2 regions of the Intrasporangium calvum DSM 43043 genome follow, and region 2 is predicted to be linked to the other one. Evidence: predicted binding sites of a transcription regulator. Region 2 holds the regulator's gene; the other holds the start of a gene.
What was found. Region 2 encodes LexA, which represses DNA repair genes until DNA is damaged. Its sites were predicted from a motif close to TCGAACANNTGTTCGA; they were not measured.
Positions count from the first base shown of each region.

Region 1: a site for LexA is predicted at 6,633-6,648, ahead of recA (recombinase RecA). Genes of this name have one in related genera too.

Region 1 is NC_014830.1:2,421,337-2,432,402, reverse strand. Features, by position in the region: gene INTCA_RS19560 (DNA translocase FtsK) at 1-613, shown strand, start outside; gene INTCA_RS11045 (hypothetical protein) at 662-1,414, shown strand; gene INTCA_RS11040 (dipeptidase) at 1,422-2,615, opposite strand; gene rimO (30S ribosomal protein S12 methylthiotransferase RimO) at 2,653-4,122, shown strand; gene pgsA (CDP-diacylglycerol--glycerol-3-phosphate 3-phosphatidyltransferase) at 4,119-4,781, shown strand; gene INTCA_RS11025 (CinA family protein) at 4,789-5,346, shown strand; gene INTCA_RS11020 (helix-turn-helix domain-containing protein) at 5,402-5,701, shown strand; gene INTCA_RS11015 (DUF3046 domain-containing protein) at 5,781-6,029, shown strand; gene INTCA_RS11010 (O-acetyl-ADP-ribose deacetylase) at 6,026-6,583, shown strand; gene recA (recombinase RecA) at 6,823-7,866, shown strand; gene INTCA_RS11000 (regulatory protein RecX) at 7,945-8,535, shown strand; gene INTCA_RS10995 (YceI family protein) at 8,606-9,217, opposite strand; gene miaB (tRNA (N6-isopentenyl adenosine(37)-C2)-methylthiotransferase MiaB) at 9,389-10,921, shown strand; gene def (peptide deformylase) at 10,968-11,066, shown strand, end outside.
Region 2 is NC_014830.1:1,594,355-1,605,420, reverse strand. Features, by position in the region: gene INTCA_RS07290 (alpha/beta hydrolase) at 1-1,312, opposite strand, end outside; gene INTCA_RS07285 (hypothetical protein) at 1,309-1,608, opposite strand; gene INTCA_RS07280 (LysM peptidoglycan-binding domain-containing protein) at 1,895-2,263, opposite strand; gene lexA (transcriptional repressor LexA) at 2,480-3,223, shown strand; gene INTCA_RS07270 (hypothetical protein) at 3,347-4,438, shown strand; gene INTCA_RS19835 (hypothetical protein) at 4,541-4,714, opposite strand; one part of gene INTCA_RS07260 (IS3 family transposase) at 4,789-5,086, shown strand; AL1L pseudoknot at 5,076-5,207, shown strand; one part of gene INTCA_RS07260 (IS3 family transposase) at 5,086-6,050, shown strand; gene INTCA_RS07255 (hypothetical protein) at 6,016-6,825, opposite strand; gene INTCA_RS07250 (DUF6318 family protein) at 6,822-7,424, opposite strand; gene INTCA_RS07245 (Sir2 family NAD-dependent protein deacetylase) at 7,630-8,538, opposite strand; gene INTCA_RS07240 (LysR family transcriptional regulator) at 8,597-9,538, shown strand; gene INTCA_RS07235 (peroxidase-related enzyme) at 9,574-10,149, shown strand; gene INTCA_RS07230 (gamma-glutamyltransferase) at 10,247-11,066, shown strand, end outside.

The DNA of each region.
Region 1 (11,066 bases), 830 kb from region 2:
GACCCAGTTCGGGTCGACCTCCATGCTGCAACGCAAGCTCAGGGTCGGCTTCGCCAAGGCGGGGCGGCTCATGGACCTGCTCGAGTCACGCGGGGTCGTCGGTCCGAGCGAGGGGTCGAAGGCCCGGGACGTGCTGGTCCGGCCCGACGACCTCGAGCAGACCCTGGCCCTGCTCCGTGGCGAGGACGTCCCACACCCCAACGAACCCAACGAACCCAACGAACCCAGTGAACCCACCGAGCCCACCGAGCCCACCCGCGCCGACGACCCCGACCGCGCTGTCGGGCCCACGTCCGGGTTCGATGCGGTCTTCGAGCCGGTCGAGGAGCCCGCGCCGTTCAGCGCCGACCCGACCATCGTCGAAGAACCCGTTGACGCCGCAGCGAGCCCAGCGGCATACGGCGAGGTCCTGCCCCCCGGGCAGCCGGTGCGGACCGCAGCCATCGTCGCCCAGCGCGGCGAACGCCGCGCGCACGGAGACGACCTCGACGACACGACCGCCGTGCCCGTCGCCGCGTGGCAGCCGGGTGACCTCACGCCCGTCGCCACGGAGGACGACGAGGACTCGGAGGACGCATGGCAGCTGACGGACCGGCCGGGGGAGCGCTGGTGACCTCGCCGTTGCGGGGACGACTGGCCCTACGCGGGTAAGGTCCCGAGCGTGACTGCATCGCTGGAGCTGTGGCCGTCGTCCCCGCGCCGGGCCGGACCCCCGAGGCGCCTGGACCGGTGGCGGCGCACCGTCGTCGAGACCCCGTCCGGCGTCCTGCTCGTCGTCCAGCTGCTCGCCCTGGTGTTCTACCCGTTCCTCCAGACGCTGGAGCTGGGCGAGTTCCAGCAGGCCGGCCACGCAGCCTTCGGCCTCGTCGGTCTGCTCGTGCTCTTCCTCGCCGTGCGGGCGGTGCGCGCCACCCCGGCGCTGACCTGGGTGTCAATCCTCCTCGGTGGGCCTGTTGTTGTCATGACCATCGCCGAGTCGACCTGGCCGGAGAACGACATCCTGGTGTTCTGGTCCGCGCTGCTCCACGCCGCGTTCTACTTCTACACGGGCTACGCGCTCCTGCGGTACATGTTCGCGGACAACTGGGTCACCCGAGACGAGCTGCTCGCAACGGGAGCGACGTTCACCGTGCTCGCCTGGGCCTACGCCTACCTCTACCTGGCGATCCAGTTCATCTGGCCGAACTCCTTCATCATCTATGGCGAGGACCTCGCCGGGACGCGGACCTGGTACGAGCTGCTCTACCTCTCCATCGCCAACATGACCGGCACCGGCCTCTCCGACATCTACGCGATCACCCCACACCCCCGGTCGTTCGTGCTGCTCCAGCAGATCACCGGGATGCTCTACGTCGCCCTCGTCGTGGCCCGCCTCGTCGGGCTGACCATCGCCCGGTTCCGGCAGCAAGGCTGAGCCCGGCTCACGCCCGCAGCGAGCCGTCGAGCTCCTCGATCGTCCGGAGGCTCGGCGCGCGGGTGGTCTGCAGGTCCCGGGCGACGGACTCGACGTCCCGCATGACGCGCAGCGTGTTGCCCCGCACCAGCCGGGCGATGTCCCAGTCCGACCACTTCCGCTCGACGAGGGCCGCGACGAGGTGGGGGTAGCCGCTGACGTCCTCGAGCCCGGTCGGATAGGTGTCGGTCCCGTCGTAGTCACCGCCGATGCCGACGTGGTCGATCCCGGCGACGTCGCGGACGTGCTCGAGGTGAGCCACGACGTCGGCGATCGTCGCGGCCGGCTTCGGGTGGTCCATCACGTGGCCGGCGGTGAACCGCTTGAACTCGACCCAGTCCTTGGCGTCCACCCCCGCCGCAGCCGCCGCCGCGGCGGCCTCGACCCGCCACTCGGCGACGGCGGGGGAGACGAAGTCGGGGACGAAGGTCACCATGCAGACGCCGCCGCCGTCCCGCAGCCGCTCCAGCACGTCGTCAGGCACGTTGCGGGGGGTGTCACAGACCGCCCGGGCCGAGGAGTGGCTGAAGATCACCGGCGCCGTGCTCTCGTCGAGGGCCGCGCGCATCGTCGACGGCGCCACGTGGCTGAGGTCGACCATCATGCCGAGCCGGTTCATCTCGCGGACGACCTCGCGCCCGAACTCCGTCAGGCCGCCCACGGCCGGCACGTCGGTCGCCGAGTCGGCCCACGGGACGTTGTCGTTGTGGGTCAGGGTCAGGTAGCGGACACCGAGGAGGTGGAGCGCGCGCAACGTCGCCAAGGAGCTGCCGATCGAGTGCCCGCCCTCGGCCCCGAGCAGGGAGGCGATACGGCCTTGCGACCTCGCCACGTCGACGTCCTCCGCGGTCCGTGCGAGAGCGAGCTCAGCGGCATACGTCGCGATCATCCGGTGGACCCCGTCCACCTGCTCCAGCGTCGCGGTCACCGCGGCGTCGCCCTGGAGCGTGCTCGGCACGAAGACGGACCAGAACTGGCCGCCCACCCCACCCGCGGCGAGGCGGGGGAGGTCGGTCACCGTCGTGCCGACCCGAGAGCGCAGGTCGAGGCGGTCGAAGTCGTAGCCGACCTGCACCCTCGCCTCCCAGGGCAGGTCGTTGTGGCCGTCCACGAGAGGGTGCTCGGTGAGCAGGGCGAGCGCATGGGCCAGGGCGTCGGGCATTCAGTCATTGAACACCGCCCCCTCTAGAGTGGGTCGCATGACCCCACCCCCACCGACTGCGACCCGCAGCGTCGCCCTGGTCACCCTGGGGTGCACCCGCAACGAGGTCGACTCGGAGGAGCTGGCCGGCCGGCTCCAGGCGGAGGGGTGGACCCTCGTCGAGGACGCCGCCGAGGCGGACGTCGCCGTCGTCAACACGTGCGGCTTCGTCGAGCAGGCCAAGAAGGACTCGATCGACGCGCTGCTCGAGGCCTCCGACCTCAAGGCGGACGGCCGCACGAGGGCCGTCGTCGCGGTGGGGTGCCTGGCGGAGCGCTACGGCAAGGACCTCGCGGAGCAGCTGCCGGAGGCCGACGCCGTGCTCGGCTTCGACTCCTACCAGGACATGTCGAGCCACCTCCAGACCATCCTCGGCGGGGGCCACGTGCCCAGCCACACCCCGGGGGACCGGCGGCGGCTCCTCCCGCTGACCCCCTCGGCGCGCCCGGCGGAGGCCGTGAGGGTCGCCCTCCCCGGACACGGGGACCACCCCGAGCCGTATGCCGCTGGGCCCGGTCCCGCTCCCGCCAGCGGTCCCCGCGTGGTGCGGGCCCGTCTGGACGGGCGGCCCTGGGCGCCGCTCAAGATCGCGTCCGGGTGCGACCGTCGCTGCTCCTTCTGCGCCATCCCGATGTTCCGCGGGGCGTTCGTCTCCCGCCGGCCGGCCGACGTCATCGCCGAGGCGCGGTGGCTCGCCGGCCAGGGGGTCAAGGAGCTGTTCCTCGTCTCGGAGAACTCCACCTCCTACGGCAAGGACCTCGGAGACCTCGGCCTGCTCGAGAAGCTCCTGCCCGAGCTGACCGCGGTCGAGGGCATCGAGCGGGTTCGGGTCAGCTACCTGCAGCCCGCCGAGATCCGGCCCGGACTGCTCGACGCCATGGCAGGCACGCCGGGAGTCGTTCCGTACTACGACATCTCCTTCCAGCACGCCTCGGAGCCGGTGTTGCGACGGATGCGCCGATTCGGCTCGCGCGCGGCCTTCCTCGACCTCGTCGCGAGAGTCCGAGCCAGTGCCCCGGAGGCCGGCATCCGGTGCAACGTCATCGTCGGCTTCCCCGGGGAGACCGAGGCCGACGTCGCGGAGCTGGAGGCGTTCCTCACCGAGGCCCGCCTCGACGTCGTCGGGGTCTTCGGCTACTCCGACGAGGACGGCACCGAGGCAGAGGGCCACGGCGAGAAGGTGGCTGCTGACGTCATCGCCGACCGCTTGGAGCGCCTGACCCGGCTGGTCGAGGAGCTCACGGCCCAGCGGGCCGAGGAACGCATCGGCGACCTCGTCGAGGTGCTCGTGGAGGAGATCGACGAGGATGACGGACGGCTCGTCGGACGCGCGGCCTTCCAGGGCCCGGACGTCGACGGCGTCACCTACATCGAGCCGACGCCGGGGCGGCCGACGGTGGTGGGTGATCTCGTCTCCGCTGTCGTCGTGGCCACCGAGGGTATCGACCTCGTGGCGGAGCCGGCATGACGGAGCCGCTGCTGCCGCACGGCGAGGGCCCCTCACCGCGCCCGACCGACTGGAACGTCCCGAACGCCCTGACCGTGCTGCGCTTCCTCCTCGTGCCCGTCTACGCCCTGGTGCTCTTCTACGACGGCGGTACGCACCCGTGGTGGCGCTTCTGGGCCTTCGTCGTCTTCGTGCTCGCGGCCGTGACGGACGGCATCGACGGTCGCCTCGCCCGGCGCAACGGCCAGATCACGAACTTCGGCAAGGTGGCCGACCCGATCGCGGACAAGGCCCTGACCGGCACCGCGTTCATCGGCCTGTCGGTGCTCGGCCTCATCTGGTGGTGGGTCACCATCGTCATCCTCGTCCGCGAGATCGGGATCACCCTCCTGCGCTTCATCGTCATCCGGCACGGGGTCATGCCTGCCGGTCGAGGCGGCAAGCTCAAGACGATGCTCCAGACCTTCGCCCTCGGTGCGCTCACCCTGCCGCTCTGGTCCTTCCCCCTCGCCGAGGTCTGGACCTGGCTGGCGCACGGCGTGCTCGCCGCGGCGCTGGTCGTCACCGTGGTCTCCGGGGTCGACTACGTCTTCCAGGCGATGCACCTGCGAGAGAACAGCGAGCGCACCCGGGTCCGGCGCGAGCACCGGGCGGCGCGACGGTCGGGTGGTCTGCCGTGAGGTCGCGGTGACGGTGCCCCCGGTCGCCGCCCATGTCGGGGCCGACAGCGACTCCGGCACTCTCTCAGCCCGGCTCGTCGCGCACCTCACCGCCGCGGGGGAGACCATCGCGGCCGCCGAGTCGCTCACGGCCGGGCTGGTCGCGGCGACGGTCGCCGACACCCCGGGAGCGTCGCTGGTCCTTCGCGGCGCAGTGGTGGCCTACGCCGCCGACCTCAAGGTCGAGCTCCTCGGGGTCCCGGGGTCCCTCGTTGACGAGGCTGGCACGGTCGACCCCCGCGTCGCACGCGCCATGGCCGAAGGGGTGCGCGACCGGCTGGGGGCCACCTGGGGCGTCTCGACGACGGGGGTGGCCGGCCCCGGACCGGCAGAGGGCAAGCCGGCCGGGACGGTCCACGTCGCAGTCGCCGGCCCGGCGGGAACAGTGACCCGCGCGCTGCGGTTGAACGGTGGGCGCCCACAGGTGCGGGCGGCTGCGACCGAGGCGGCGCTCACCCTCGCGCTCGACGTGATGACCGGGAACGCCAAACCCCTGCGACCTCCCGAGAGCCACGGGGTACGGTAGGAGCAGAGACACACCCAGAGCGTGACCCCAGACACGGCTACCGAAGGAGGACGGCATGGCCCTGTTGCGACGTGAGCTCGGAGATGTTCTCCGGGAGCGTCGGCGCGCACAGGGGCGCACCCTTCGCGAGGTCTCGGCTTCCGCGTCCGTGTCCCTCGGCTACCTGAGTGAGGTCGAGCGGGGCGAGAAGGAGGCATCCTCCGAGCTGCTCGCCTCCATCTGTGGCGCACTCGAGCTGCCGCTGTCCCAGGTTCTCATCGACGTCTCGAGCCGGATGGCCGAGTCCGAGGGCCTGGCCCCCACGGTGACGCTGCGGGTCCCGTCCGAGGACGTCGTCGCCGCCTCCGCTGCCTGAGTCGACCGGTCCCAGCTGGTCTGCGTACACATCCGGGGAGCCGTTCCCCTTCCATGGGTGCGAGACTCGGCCTGTGCGGATGAGCCACTTCTGGACCTTGATGAACGACGAGTTCGGTGCCGACTACGCCGCCACCCTGGCGCGGGACCACGTCCTCGGAGCCCTGGACGGGCGTACCGTCCTCGAGGCTCTGGAGCAGGGCGAGCCACCCCGGGAGGTCTGGGAGGCGCTCTGTGACGACATGGACGTCCCGTCGGCGCGGCGGCTGGGGCACCACACCCGGGTCGCCCGAGGTGCCCAAGGGGGGCAGCTGGGAGGAAAACGGTGACGGGTGGGTTCACGCGGACGAGCCCAGCGGCATACGGCATCGAGATCCTGCGCGGCGACATCACGACCGACGCCGAGGCCGACGCCATCGTCAACGCGGCCAACGCGACACTGCTGGGTGGGGGCGGCGTCGACGGCGCCATCCACCGGGCGGCCGGCCCGGGGCTGCTCGCGGAGTGTCGACGGCTCGGAGGGTGCGCCACCGGGGACGCGAAGCTCACCGGGGCGGGGCGGCTGCCGGCGCGTCACGTCATCCACGCAGTCGGGCCCGTGTGGCGCGGCGGAGGGGCGGGGGAAGCCGCCCTCCTCGCGTCCTGCTACCGGCGGAGCGTCGAGCTGGCCGCCGAGGCCCGGTGCGCCGTCGTGGCGTTTCCGGCGATCTCCTGCGGCATCTACGGCTACCCGGTGGAGCTGGCGGCACCGATCGCGATCCGGACCGTGGCAGCGACGATGGAGGAGTGTCCCGGCGTCGGGCGTGCGAGGTTCTGGCTCTTCAGCGACGGGACGCAGGCCGCCTTCGCCCGGGCCCTGGAGCAGGTCCGGCAGGAGAGCTGAGCAGCCCGGGAAGGAAACCCCGGCGTGTCGGCGACCCGGAGCCCCGGCGTCGAACACGTGTTCGGTACGGTGTCCACAGGTGCAGCGCCATGCTCGACGTCGTCCACAGGCCGTCCCGTGGAACATCCCGATGTCGGTGCTCGCACCTAACGTCTGACCTGACAGCGCGATCAATCACGAGCCGTGGCTGCTGGTCGAAGGTAGACGACCGCAACGGAGACGGCAGATAGGTGACCGACATGGCCACGGTGCAGGACAAGGACAAGGCCCTCTCCTCGGTGATGGGGCAGATCGAGAAGAACTTCGGCAAGGGAGCCGTCATGCGCCTGGGCGATGACGTCCGGGCGCCCATCGAGGTCATCCCGACCGGGTCGATCGCTCTCGACGTCGCACTCGGGATCGGGGGTCTGCCGCGCGGGCGCGTGGTCGAGATCTACGGCCCGGAGAGCAGCGGCAAGACGACGGTGGCGTTGCACGCGGTCGCCAACGCGCAGAAGGCCGGCGGGATCGCCGCCTTCATCGACGCCGAGCACGCGCTCGACCCCGACTACGCCCAGCGGCTGGGCGTGGACACCGACGCGCTGCTCGTGTCGCAGCCGGACACGGGGGAGCAGGCCCTGGAGATCGCCGACATGCTGATCCGGTCCGGCGCGATCGACATCATCGTCATCGACTCCGTCGCCGCGCTCGTGCCCCGCGCCGAGATCGAGGGCGAGATGGGCGACAGCCACGTCGGCCTCCAGGCCCGGCTCATGAGCCAGGCGCTGCGCAAGCTGACCGGTGCGTTGAACTCGACTGGTACGACAGCGATCTTCATCAACCAGCTCCGCGAGAAGATCGGGGTCATGTTCGGCTCTCCCGAGACGACCACGGGTGGCAAGGCGCTCAAGTTCTACGCCTCGGTGCGTCTCGACGTGCGTCGGATCGAGACGCTCAAGGACGGGACCGAGCCGGTCGGCAACCGGACGCGGGTCAAGGTCGTCAAGAACAAGGTGGCGCCGCCGTTCAAACAGGCCGAGTTCGACATCCTCTACGGCCTGGGGATCTCCCGCGAGGGCGGCATCATCGACATGGGTGTCGAGCACGGCTTCGTCCGCAAGGCCGGCGCCTGGTACACCTACGAGGGCGACCAGCTCGGGCAGGGCAAGGAGAACGCCCGCAACTTCCTGCGCGACAACCCCGACCTGGCCGACGAGATCGAGAAGAAGGTCAAGGAGAAGCTCGGGGTCGGACCTCGGGTCGACAAGCAGGCCGATGCGGCGGACGTGCCCGTCGAGTTCTGAGCGTGAACGGTCGTGTCTGACGACAGTCAGGAGGCCAAGCTGGCCCGGGCCGCGGCCATCCTCGCGGAAGCCGAGGGGTTGGCCGCGCCACGGAGCGCGGCGGGTGAGTCCGGTGCCGGCCGATCCGGTGGGGGGCGCCGTTCGTGGGCGCCTCCCCCCGAGGATCCGGTGGCAGCGGGCGACGAGCCCGACCCTGAGTCCGTGGCGCGCGCCATCGTGCTGCGCCAGCTCTCGATGGCGCCGCGCAGCCGAGCCCAGCTCGAGCGCAAGCTGAGCCAGCGGGGATGTGAGCCGGCGGTGGCCGCTCGAGTCCTCGACCGTATGACTGAGGTCGGGCTCGTCGACGACGAGGCCTACGCCGAGATGCTGGTCCGCTCCAAGCAGCAGGGCAAGGGCCTCGCCCGCAAGGGGCTGGCTCACGAGCTGCGACGCCAGGGCATCGACGCCGAGATCGCGGGCCAGGCGCTGGACCAGGTCGACGGCGACGACGAGCGAGCCAAGGCCGAGGAGCTGGTCGCAAAGAAGCTGCGCACGATGTCGGGGCTGACCCCCGACGTCCAGGCCCGGCGGCTCGCGGGGATGCTCGCCCGCAAGGGCTACTCCGGGGAGATCGCCTGGCCGGTGATCCGCGACGCGGTCAACGGCGCCCCCGAGCACCAAAGGGACTGATCACACGGAGGACGACAAAGAGGGGGTGGGGACCGATCGGTCCCCACCCCCTCTGGGTGGTCAGCGTCGCTCAGGCCTGGGACGGGACCACTGCGATCGCTGACACGTCGAACTCGAGCTTGACCTTCTCGCTGACGAGAACGCCGCCGGTCTCGAGGGCTGCGTTGAACGACAGGCCCCAGTCGGTGCGGTCGATGGTGGTCTCACCCTCGAAGCCGATGCGGATGTTGCCGAACGGGTCCTTGGCGGAGCCGGTCTCCTCGAACGGGATGGTGACCGACTTGGTGACCGCGTTGATGGTCAGGTCGCCGGTGATGTCCCACTCGGAGCCGTCGCGCTCGACGTGGGTCGAGACGAAGGTGATCTCGGGGTAGTTCTCGACGTCGAAGAAGTCGGGGGTCTTGAGGTGGCCGTCGCGCTGCTCGTTGTGCGTCGTGACCGAGGCGGCCTTGATGACGACCTTGACGGAGGAGTTGGCCGGGTTCGCGGTGTCGACGTGGGCCGAGCCCTCGAAGTCCTCGAAGTTGCCGCGGACCTTGGTCACCATCGCGTGGCGGGCGGAGAAGCCGATGCGGGTGTGGCTCGCGTCGATCGTGTAGTCACCGGAGATGTCGCTGATGGCGACGGAGGCGACGGGGGCCTCGGCAACGTCGTTGGCCTTGGTGCGGTTGAACAGTCCCATGATGAAGTCCTTGTCAGTAGTGGTTGAACCTTCAATCACTAGGATGCAGGACTTTTGTTGAACTGTCAAGTATCCGTTCGTGAATACTTTATCGGGACTCGGGGGATCCCGCTCGGCGACGCCCTCGGCGGACCGCGGGCCGGACCAGGAGGACGTACCCTTGTCGATGCCATGACGACGGAGAACATGATGCCCAAGACGTACGACGTGCGCACGCACGGCTGCCAGATGAACGTCCACGACAGTGAGCGCCTCGCCGGCCTGCTCGAGACGGCCGGCTACGTCGACGTCGCGACCGTGCCGGTCGCGCAACGCCCGGACGTGGCCGATGTCGTCGTGTTCAACACCTGCGCCGTCCGCGAGAACGCCGACAACAAGCTCTACGGCAACCTCGGCCAGCTTCGTCCGGCCAAGCTGCGCAACCCGGACATGCAGATCGCCGTCGGAGGGTGCATGGCGCAGAAGGACCGAAGCACGATCGTCGAGCGCGCGCCCTGGGTCGATGTCGTCTTCGGCACCCACAACATCGGTTCCCTCCCCGCCCTGCTCGCGCGAGCCGCGCACAACAAGCGCGCCGAGGTCGAGATCCTCGAGAGCCTCGAGACGTTCCCCTCGACCCTGCCCACCCGTCGTGACTCCGCCTACAGCGGGTGGGTGTCGATCTCGGTCGGCTGCAACAACACGTGCACCTTCTGCATCGTCCCGAGCCTGCGGGGCACGGAGCAGGACCGTCGGCCGGGGGAGATCCTCGCCGAGATCGAGGCGCTCGTCGCGCAGGGCGTCATCGAGATCACGCTGCTCGGCCAGAACGTCAACACCTACGGCGTCGAGTTCGGGGACCGACTCGCCTTCGGCAAGCTGCTCCGGGCCTGCGGCGAGATCGAGGGCTTGGAGCGGGTGCGCTTCACCAGCCCCCACCCCGCCGCCTTCACCGACGACGTCATCCTCGCCATGGCGGAGACGCCGAATGTCATGCCGAGCCTGCACATGCCCCTGCAGTCCGGCTCCGACACGGTCCTCAGGCAGATGCGGCGCTCCTACCGCAGTGCCCGGTTCCTCGGGATCCTCGACACGGTCCGCGAGCACATCCCGGACGCGGCGATCACGACCGACATCATCGTCGGCTTCCCCGGTGAGACCGAGGAGGACTTCCAGGGCACGCTCGACGTCGTGCGCCAGGCCCGGTTCTCCAGCGCCTTCACGTTCCAGTACTCCATCCGGCCCGGCACACCGGCCGCGACGATGTCCGACCAGGTGCCCAAGGCCGTCGTCCAGGAGCGCTTCGACCGTCTCCTCGCGCTGCAGGAGGAGGTCAGCTGGGCTGAGAACCGGCGGTTCGAGGGGCGTGAGGTCGAGGTGCTCGTCGCGCCCGCGGAGGGTCGCAAGGATTCCGAGACGCAGCGGATGTCGGGGCGCGCCCGCGACAACCGGCTCGTCCACTTCGCCGTCCCGGACGGGTCCGAGCGACCGCGTCCCGGCGACCTCGTCACGGTCGGGGTCACCTACGGCGCCCCGCACCACCTCGTCGCTGATGCTGCCGTCGACGGCGGCGGCTACCGGGTCCGCCGCACGCAGGGAGGCGAGGCGTGGGCGGCGCTGCAGGCCGATCCTTCCCACGGCGGCAAACCGAAGGTGAGCCTGGGCATCCCGGCGGTGGGCCGGCCTGCGCCGGCGCCGACCGCGCCGGCCTGCACCATCCCCTGAGGGTCCGTATGCCGCTGACCGAGCCCGACATGCTTGGATGCTGCGCATGGCCGTTCGACCCATTGTGATCTCCGGTGAGCCGGTGCTGCACCGCTCCGCCGCCCTCGTGACCGAGTTCGACGACGAGCTGCGTCAGCTCGTCGGG
Region 2 (11,066 bases):
CGTCGTCCATCCGCATCACCTGCTGCAGGGCGAAACCGGTCACGACCGACCCGTAGGAATGAGCCCAGAGCGCTTGGTGCGCGGGTGCATCCCGGCTCGCGTCGATGCCGTTGGTGAACGAGGCCAGGTCGTCGGCCCAGGCCCGCGCCGTGTCGTCGCGCAGGACCGACCGGCTGGAGAATCCCCCGTCACGTCCTTGGGGAGCGGGGTAGCCCAACCAGATGGCGATGGCGACGTCGCCGTCGTCACCCTCCTCGCGCGTCTGGGTCAGCGCCAGTCGCCGCATCCCGACGAACCGGTCGTCGTAGTCCCGCAGGTCCCGCTCCGGTCGCGTCGAGAACCCCCCCACATAGGTCGCGACGTGCCCGGCGCGGTCGATGTCTCCGACGGTGGTGATGGCCCGGACCACCAGCCCGGAGACGTCGATGAGGAGCAGCTGCCTCGTCACCCCGTCGCGCTTGGCCAGGAGTGCGTCGATGGCCTCGATCGACTTCGCGCGCTCCCAGGTGGGTATCGCGGTGCGCTGGGGGATCGAACCGGCGCGTCGGAGCGCCTCCCTCGCCGGCCCGCGGAGGCGGGCAAGCAGGATCAGGTTGGCCTGGTGGCGGTCCCAGGCGGGGATCCCGTCCCGGGGGCCGACCCAGTCCGGGTGCTGGGTGATGGCCCGCCGCCGCTCGCTCACGGTGAGGCTGCGCCACCACGCCGCGTTGGCGAACGCGCCATCCGGCCGCCCCACCCCACCCTCGGGCGGTGGCGGCACCACGCCGAGCTCGTCGGGGACCGCCGGCGCCACCGGATCGGCCACCGCCCCGCGCAGACGGCGCTGCACCTCGACATCCGTCTCCGCAGCGACCCGAACCGCCTCGCCGAGGCAGCGCCCGACCTCGTTCACCATCAGGGCGTCCAGCCGCCCCACATGGGCGTCCATCGTCGGGTCGCCCGTGGGGAAGCGGTGGGGCACCTGGACGAGGCCGTCCGCGTCCGTCCACGCACCTCGGTCCCGTGCGATCCGCTCTGCTCGGTGGACCAGCTCGAGGCAGGCCTCCATCCGCGCCGCGAGACCGCGAAGCACCGACGCCGTGACCCCCATGCGGGCCGACACGTCACCCAACAGTGCCACCGCCCCCGACTGGGCCTGGCTCGCCGACGTCGCCGCCCGCCCCCGCCACTCGCGTCCCGCGGCCCGGGCACGCAGAGCCGCGTCGGCAGCCCCCATGACACGTCGCCGTTGGATCTCGAGCCGGTGGACCACCTCGAGGACCAGTGCGGGCCGAAAGGCCCTGATGTCCCGGACGCCGAGCTGCCGGGTCACGGAAGCTCACCGGACCCGCTGACGGCGCGGCGCGCCACCTGCTCGACGACGGCGTAGGACTCCCCCGCTGCCGCGAGGTCCATCCCGACCCTCGCGAGGCCGAGCCGGGCGCGCAGCAGCCGGTCACCCCACGCCACGCCGAGCTCCCGGATCGCCGCAGCGGTCAGACCCCCAGGAAAGGCCTGGGCCACCGGTGCCACGGCACTCCCGACGTCCACGCCGTCCAACGCCCGGACAGCCTCGCCGAACCTGCCCGAGTCGCGCACGAGCGCGTCGGGCTCCACCTCAAATCTCATCTGCAGACTCCTCCCAGCCCCATCCCGACGAGGCTAGGAAAAAGCGCCGATTCCGCCGGAGGTCTTGTCCACAGGCCGCCCCCCACCCGCCACCCGGTGCCAGACACGAGAACGCCGCACCGACGCCGGTCACGGCGAGGGTGCGGCGCTCCGGGTGCCCCGGCGGGGTCGAAGCGCCGGTGCACCAGCCGCTGAAGGTGGAGCCAACGCGGCCGATCAGGGGAGCCAAGCAGCACTCAGCGCGCAAACAGGAGCCAGCTGAGCGGCATACGGCCCGAGGGCTGTTTCAGAGCTCAGGGATGACGAGCGTCTGCCCAGCATGGACGTAGGAGGTGGAGAGGTTGTTGGCCAGCTGGAGCTCGACGACGCCGGCTGCGATCGGCAGCTGCGGAAGCTCTCGGAGGGCGATCTCGGACAATGTCTGCCCGGCCTCGACGGTGACCGACTCGGGCTGTCCGGACGCCGACGCCAGCTGCCCCGCGAGGGCCAGGCCGAGCGCGGCGACGAGCAGTGCGACGAAGAAGGCGACGACCACCCGACCCCGTCGAGTCAGCCGGTAGGTGGGCTCGGTCACGGGCGGCACGAGCACGAGTCGCGGCCGTGCCACCGGTGCTGGCTCGACCGGAACCAGGAATTCGAGAACCTGTGCGGCCATGGTGCCTCCCTCACTGCGAACGGGTGTTCGATAGAACGCCTGTACGAATTTCTAACACGTCACCCCGAAGATTGTCGAGCGACACGTCGAACAAATGTTTGGCAACTGTGTTCGAAGCCCCCTAGGCTTCATCCACAACAGGAAGCACACCAGTCACCACCGACAGTGCCTGTTGTGACAGCCTGAGACGAGTCGCCACCAAGCAGCCGCGTGAGCATGACGAAGGGGATCACCATGGGCGTGACCGAGCTTCCCGACCGGGACAAGGGAGACCGGCTGACCGTCCGTCAGCGTCGGGTGCTCGAGGTGATCCGCAACTCGGTCGACCGCCGCGGCTACCCGCCCAGCATGCGGGAGATCGGCGATGCCGTCGGGCTGTCGAGCCCCTCGAGCGTCTCCCACCAGCTCAACGCCCTCGTCGCGAAGGGCTACCTGCGGCGCGACCCCAACCGGCCGCGCGCGCTCGAGATCGTCTCTCCCGACGCGGGTCCGGCATCCTCGGGCCGTCGCCGAGGGACATCCGGCGTCGAGTCCGGGTCCGGCGCCCAGTACGACACCGAGACCGACTCGGGCGATGCCAGGCCGGCCGCCGCCTACGTCCCGGTCCTCGGCCAGATCGCTGCGGGCGTGCCGATCCTCGCTGAGGAGGTCGTCGAGGACGTCTTCCCCCTGCCGAGGCAGATCGTCGGCGAGGGCAACCTCTTCCTTCTGAAGGTCGTCGGCGACTCGATGATCGAGGCGGCCATCTGCGACGGCGACTGGGTCGTCGTGCGCCAGCAGCCGACCGCCGAGAACGGCGACATCGTCGCGGCGCTGCTCGACAGCGAGGCCACCGTGAAGACGTTCAAGCGCAAGGACGGCCACGTGTGGCTGTTGCCGCACAACCCCGAGTTCTCCCCCATCGACGGAGACCACGCCACCGTTCTCGGGAAGGTCACCGCGGTCCTGCGCCGGGTCTGAGCCCAGTCCGTATGCCGCTGAGCTCAGTCCCGTACACCGGCCCGGTCCCGCTCGGGGTGCGTATCACGTCGAGCCACGCCAGACTCTGACCGTCACCAGGCCTGCACACTCGGGAGGGCAGTCATGAGGCAGTCGCACGAGGCCGCCGTGCTGAACACGTATCGCTACCTGCGGTTGGCGACGATCCCGCTGCTGCTGACGCTGCTCATCGCGGTGGGGCTGGAGACCTTCCGCGGCGAGCCGTGCCTCCTCGGTTCGATCAGCGCGTATTACCACACCCCGGCGCGAGGTGCCTTCATCGGCGGGCTGTTCGCTGTCGGGGCGTGCCTCATCGTCTACAAGGGCAACGACCCGCTCGAGGACGTGTTGCTCGACTTCTCAGGCTTCATGGCCTTCGTCGTCGCGCTCGTCCCGACCGTCGTCGACACCGGGTGCGGCTCCAAGTACCCCGTGCAGAACCTCGATCTCACCGCCGCTGCCGTGCGCAACAACATCACCACGCTCCTCATCGCCACGGCGCTGGCCGTGCTCGCCAAGTGGCTGCTCGTCCGCCGGGACCGTCGGCGCGCCACGAGCACCCAGAAGGATCTCGAGCTCCCGATGCAGCCCGCCGACGAGGCTCCCACGCCGCTCAACGGTCACGTGGCTCAGTGGGCACGGCGCGCATCATGGATCTGTCTGGTGATCCTCGCTGTCGAGCTCGGTCTCTTCCTCTTCTGGCCGGACACCTTCAAGGACGTGAGCCACGGGGTCGCCGCGATCACCATGGTGCTGGGTGTCATCGGCGTGATGATCGCCAACGCTCGTGGCCTCAGCCGGGCTGAGCAGCAGTCCGATGAGCTCCGGTCCGCACCGACTCCACCAGGGGGGCGGGAGCCTGAGCAGGGGCCACGCGCTTGGGTCAACCGGTACAGCCTGGTCGCAGCCGTCATGGTGGCCCTGATCGGCGTGACGGTCGTCCTTCACCTGATGGGCCTGACCGGGAACTACGTCATCCTCATCCTCGAGGTCGTGGTCATCCTCAGTTTCCTGGTCTTCTGGGGTCTGCAGACAGCCGAGCTCTGGGACTACCCGACCCGTAAGGACAAGGTCGCTGCCGAAGGAGCCGCCGATGTCGTCGAGATCATTCCCTTCGAGCGGTTCTCGGCGCCCGACACCCAAGCGCGGGAGCCCCGGCCGCCCGGCACTCAGGCAAGGGAGCCCCGGCTGCCCTAGCTGTCGCACTGACCCGCCTGGCAGGTCAGTGCGACAGGCAGCCCCAATCGTCGAGTGTGCAGTTCTTCGCCACCAGCGCTCGAGTGTGCAGTTCGTGCCGGGTCACTGGTTGACCAGGACGGACCGGGCCTGCTTGACGGTGATCGTGGTGGCCGGCTGGCGCACCGTGACCTGGTCCGGGACCTCGATCCACGGCCCCCCGTTGACCCGGAACTGCGCCCCGAACCGCACCTGCACGAACGAGGCGAACTGACCCGCCTCCAAATAGGTGTGCACCACCTGCCCGTGCGGGTAGGTGAATCGTCCTGAGTTTCCCGGAGGGTGTTGATCTAGCAAGGGAGACTGTTCTCATGCCTGCACCGAAGAAGTTCGACGAGGCGACCCGTGAGCGGGCGGTCCGGATGTACCTGGACCGGCTCGAGCAGCACGGGGAGGCGAAGGTCGAGGCGCGTCGTCAGGTCGGCGCGCTGCTCGACATCAACCAGGCCACGATCCGCAACTGGGTCGAGGCCGAGGAACGGGCCGCGGGTTCCCGCCCGGCGGCCTCGGCTCGAGTGGCGGAATCGGAGGAGGTGCGTGCACTCAAGCGTCGGGTCGCCGAGCTCGAGCGCGCGAACGACATCCTCAAGACCGCCTCGGCGTTTTTCGCTCAGGCGGAGCTCGACCGCCGACTGCGGTGATCGTGGCCTACATCGACACCTACCGGGCCCGCTTCGGCGTCGAGCCGATCTGTACCGTGCTGTCCGAGCACGGCATGAAGATCGCGCCGAGCACCTACTACGCCCGCAAGGCCTGCCCGCTCAGCGATGCGGCGCTCGAGGAGGCGTATCTGGTCAACGCGATCTTCACACTGTGGCAACAGAATTGGCGTGTCTACGGGGTGCGCAAGCTCTATCACGAGGCGCGCCGTGCCGGCCTTGGCGTGGGCCGCGACCAGGTGGCGCGGCTGATGCGGATCGCCGGGATCCGCGGGGTACGCCGAGGAACGCACCACACCGTGACGACCCGGCGGGATGAGGCGGCGGCCCGGCACCCGGACCTGGTCAAGCGGGGCTGGGACGTGCCCACTCGGGTGGACCAGCTGTGGGTGGCCGACTTCTCCTACGTGTGGACGCTGGCCGGGTTCGTGTACGTGGCGTTCGTCGTGGACGTGTTCTCCCGCCGGATTCTGGGCTGGCGGGTGACCACGAGCAAGCACACCTCGATGGTGACCGACGCGCTGCGCCAAGCCCTCAGCCTGCGTCAGCGTCACCAATCGCACTGGGATGCAACAGGGTTGGTCCATCACTCGGATGCCGGGAGCCAGTACACCTCGATCGCGTTCACCGCTGAGCTGCTCGAGGCCGGCATCGCCGGCTCGATCGGCACCGTCGGCGATGCGCTCGACAACGCGCTCTGCGAGAGCACCATCGGGCTGTTCAAGACCGAGGCCATCGACCTGCCCGGTCCCGCGTGGAAGGACCGCCGCGAGGTCGAGTGGCAGGTCGCCCGCTGGGTCCAGTGGTACAACGCCCGGCGGCTGCACTCCTCGATCGGGTACCTGCCCCCGGTTGAGTTCGAGCACCTTCACCGGCAGGCTACGACCGTGACCCCCATCCCGGAGGTCGCGTAACAACCCACCCTCCGGGAACCTCAGTACGGTTCAAGGTCCCGCCCGGCGAGTCGGTCGGCCCGAACGAGTCCCCGTCCCCGAAGTGGTAGCGGTAGCTGACCAGCCGGGGCCGGATCTGCACCCGGTAGCCATACATCCGCGCCGGGTCGACCGTGTCGACCTCACCCGGCTCGAACCCCTCCCTCGACCACTGCACCCGGTAGAAGGTCTCGAGGTTGACCAGCGTCGTGTTCCCCTCCGGCTGGGTGGCCACCCGCGCGGTCGCCCACCGCGTCTGGTGGAACGCCGCCACGATCATCTCGACCGTCGGCACCGGGCGCACCCCCGGCACCAGGTTCGGCAGGCAGGTGGTACCGACCAGCTGCTGGCCCAACGGACCGGCCGGGCGGCTGCCGGCGGGCCACTCCTCGGCCGGCAACGGGTCGCCGTCCCGATCGACCCACCACCGGTACACGTCCGAGAGCGGCCCCAACCCCTGCCGCGGGCTGTTGTCCGCGCACGCCGCCGTCGCCGCCGCCAGGCAGTGACCACTGAGCGCCGGACCCCCCTCGAGATCACACCCCGAGATCGCGATCCGATACCTCCAATGCGCCTGAGGCTTCACCAACAACCGCGCATACTCCGCACCCAGTTCGGTGAGTTCACGTTGGAAGAGCGTGATTCCGGCACCACTCTTGGTCGCGTTGCCCCCGATGCTGCCTGCGGTCGCGGGCAGGGTGCCGGCAAGAATGTAGACGACGAGCATGGCACCACCGATCAGCCACCTCGCCCTCATGACCCAAGCCGCTCATCCAGGATCAGCCAACCCGAGGCCGTCCAACGGAGATCGAACACCAGGCGAAGATCTTCGCGCGGATATGACTCCCTTACCGTCCCCTTCGCGTCAATGATGTCGTTCCTGAGTTGGATGCCGGTCCAAAGGACGCGGTGCGTTCCGCCGGACTCAAGGCCCAGGGTGTCAACCCTCAGGGTGCGTGCAGCCTTGCCCGAGTACTTCCAACCTTTCCGTTTGTAGTCTTCGGCGTCCTGCAGGTTGGCAGCGCAGGACTTCGAGACGGACACGTCACACAGCTGCCTTATCGCGTCCGGATCGGGGGTGGTCCAAGCGACATTTAGACGATCCATGTAGTGCTGGACGAAGGCCTTTGCGCCGTCCTTGGTGTGCTTCTTGGCGGCTGCTGGCAGCCCCTCCGGGAAGTCCGGCGCCGCCGGCGCCGACGTGGCGACCGAGCTGCTCGGCGCGGACACCGTCGGCACCGGAGTCGTCCGCACCGGAGTCATCGGCTCCGGTGCAGCGGACTCAGCCGCGCACCCGGTGAGCGTGACCGCGAGGGCGAGCCCAGCGACATACGGCAGGAAGGTTCGTCTCGACACGGCTCTTCAGATCCCCTGACCTTGAACGAGGCACGCCACCGGCGTGCAAACGGGCGCAAACGTGACAGAACGGTCCCATGATCCTGCCCGATCCGCACCCGGAACCGCGCCCGTCATCCACAGCCCGCGGCCTTCACGCACTGACCCGCCTCACGGGTCAGTGCGTCAGCGCGCCAGTGCGTCAGTCCGTCAGCGCCCCAGTGCCTCAGTGCCTCAGCGCCACACCCAACGCGTCCAGCGTCGAAGCGAGCGGGGCGTGCAACCGGATCGTTGCGTCCCCGTCGCCGCGGGTCGCCGAGCGAGTGACGATGGCCACCGGAACGCCGATCCGCGCCGCATGCCGCACGAACCGGTAGCCGCTCATCACGGACAGCGACGACCCGAGCACCAGCACTGCACCGGCGGCGTCGACGAGCCCGAAGCATCGCTCCACCAACGACTTCGGGACGGACTCGCCGAAGAAGACCACATCCGGCTTGACCGTGTCCCGGCCGCAGACGAGGCACAGGGGCGGATAGAACGACTCCACGAGGGAGTCCGCGACGACGATGTCCCCGTCGGGACGCACCTGCTCCCCCCACTGGGAGCCGACCGCCTCCGACTCCGCAGCGAACCGCTCCCGGAAGCCGGGGTTCGCCTCCGTCATGCGCTCGTGCAGCGACTCCCGGGACGTCACCTCCCCGCAGGTCAGACACACGGCCCGGTCGAGAGAGCCGTGCAGCTCGACGACGTCTCGAGCACCCGACTGCTGGTGGAGCCCGTCGACGTTCTGCGTGATGATCGGCCCGACATATCCATCCCGCTGCAGCGCGGTGACCCGCTCGTGACCGGAGTTGGGCCGAGCCTGGTTGAACCGCTGCCAGCCGATGTAGCTTCGCGCCCAGTACCTGCGGCGCGCCTCGCTCGACCCGGCGAACTCCCCCAGAGTCATCGGCTCGACGCGCCGGGTCCCGTCGGGCCCGCGGTAGTCGGGGATGCCCGAGTCCGTGGACATCCCGGCCCCGCTGAGGACGAGGACCCCGCCACCACTGACGAGGTCGACGAGGTCATCCATCGTCCCGAGGTCCTCCGTGACGAGCGGCAGGACCCGGGTCGTCGCAAGCTTCACCTGCATAGCGTACGTCTCATGCGCTCAAACCCCGCAAACCATAAGTGTCAGTTATGCTGAGGGGATGATCGACGCAGCGGGCCTTCGGGTCATGAAGGCCATCGCCGACGAGGGCAGCTTCACCGGCGCCGCCCACTCACTCGGCTTCTCCCAGCCCGCCATCTCCCAGATGGTGCGCCGCCTCGAGCAGCGCACGGGGACGGTGCTCGTCGAGCGCTACGGCCGGCAGGTGCGTCTCACTGAGGCCGGCCAGGTGCTGGCCCGCCATGCGGTCGGCGTCCTCGCCGCACTCGACGCAGCTGAGGAGGAGATCACGGCGATCGCGGGACTCCGCGCGGGCCGGGTCCGGCTCCAGGCCTTCCCCAGCTCCTCGGCGACCCTCGTGCCGAAGGCTCTCGCGATCCTCAAGCGTCACCACCCCGACATCGTCGTCACCCTGACCGAGGCCGAGCCGCCGGAGTCCCTCGCCGCCCTGCGCAACGGCGACTGCGATGTCGCAGTGGCCTTCGCCTATGAGGGCGCCGACCTCGGCGTCCTCGAGGAGGACCTCTCCCTCCTCCAGACCCACCACCTCCTCGACGACGAGGTCCGGGTCGTCGTCCCCAAGAGCCATCAGTTGGCCGACCGGCAGAGCGTCAGGCTGTCCGACTTCGCCGACGAGGAGTGGATCGCCGGCTGCCCCCGCTGCCGTGGCCACCTCGTGTCCCTGGCCGACCATGAGGGTTTCCGGCCCAACGTCGCCTTCGAGATCGAGGACTACGTCGCCCAGATCGGTCTGGTCACGGCCGGCCTCGGCGTCGCCTTGGTGCCTGACCTGATCCTCAACGCAGCCAAGCACGAGGACGTCGCCACCCTCTCCCTCTCTCCGGTCTCACGCCGCCAGATCCTCGCCGTGACGACGTCCGACCTCCAGCGGGTCCCCGCCGTCGCGGCCGCGCTCCGAGCGTTGGGTGAGGCTGCCGGCGCCCGGGTCGACGTACCCGAGCCGGCACTCTCCCCCGCCTGACAGCGCGAGCGAGCCCAGCGGCATACAGTGCCGTCATGGCCGATGACGCACACATCTCGTTCCTGCCCGTGCCCGCTCCGGAGGACGTCCCGGAGGGCGTCACGAGGCTGTGGGCCAAGTCCGAGGAGGCGTTCGGCTTCGTACCCAACGTCTTCCGCGCGCAGGCGGTCAACGGGGACCAGTTCCTCGCCTGGTGGAACTACTTCAACCTCCTCGTCAACAAGGAGGGCCACCTGAGCAACGCCGACCGTGAACTGCTCGCCCTCGTCGTCTCCAACGTCAACCGCTGCACCTACTGCGTCATCTCGCACGGCGCTGCGCTGCGGACCTACACCGAGGACGAGCGGACCGCCGACCTCGTCGCGGTCAACTGGCGTCAGGCCGGCCTCCCGGACCGCGAGTCCGCGATGGCGGCCTACGCCGAGAAGCTCACGCTGCACCCTGCGGACGTCGTCGAGGCGGACCTCGAGCCGCTGCGGGAGGTGGGTCTCGACGACCACCAGATCATGGAGCTCGTCCAGGTCGTGGGGATGTTCAACCTGACCAATCGGGTCTCCTCGGCGCTCGGGTTCGTGCCCAACGCCGAGTACCACTCACAGAGCCGCTCGTAGTCTTGGGCCGTATGCCGCTGGGCTGGGTTCCGCCAGCCGGTTTCCTCGCGCGCGGCGAACGTCACCCCCTGGGGCCACGCCCCGGCACAATGAGCCAATGACGAAGGTCGCGGTTGCAGCGCCGAGCTCCGCAGCACTGGAAGCCGGGCTCGCGGTGGTCGCCGAGGGCGGCAACGCGGTGGACGCCGCAGTGGCGGCCTCCATCGCGGCCATGTGCACCGAGCCGGGCATCGTCAGCATCATGGGTGGTGCCTACGTCAACATCTGGCCGGGCGGCGGCCCACCCGTCGTCATCGACGGCAACGTGGAGATGCCCGGGCGCGGCCTGGACCCGAGTCGGTTCGGCCAGGGCATCCGGTTCGTCGAGACCCAGTACGGTGGCGGCATCACGCTGGGCGCAGGGTACGGCTCGGTGGCGAACGCCGGAGCGGTCCACGCCCTTTCCCGGGCGATCGAGCTGCACGGCAAGGTGCCCTGGTCCCGCGTGGTGGAGCCGACGGAACGGGTGTGCCGCGACGGTTTCGCGGTCGGCGCGGCCTCAGCTCTCTATCTCGGAATCGTCCGCGAGAGCCTCTTCGGTGACGACGCCGAGGCCCACGCCATCGTCACCGGCCCGGAGGGGCACACCCTGCGCGCCGGCGATGTCGTCCAGAACAGCGATCTCGCCGACATCCTCGAGCTGCTGGCCGTCCAGGGGCCGGCGCTCTTCACCACCGGGGTCGTGGGCCGGGTTCTCATCGAGGAGATGGCTGCGCACGACGGTCTCCTCACCCGCGATGACCTGCTCGCCTACGAGGCGGTGGTGCGCCGCCCGACGCTGCGCCAGCTGGGCGACTGGACCGTGGCCCTCAACCCACCACCGTCGGTCGGCGGCCCGATGCTCGCCGTCATGCTCGGCGAGCTGGCGGGCCGTGAAC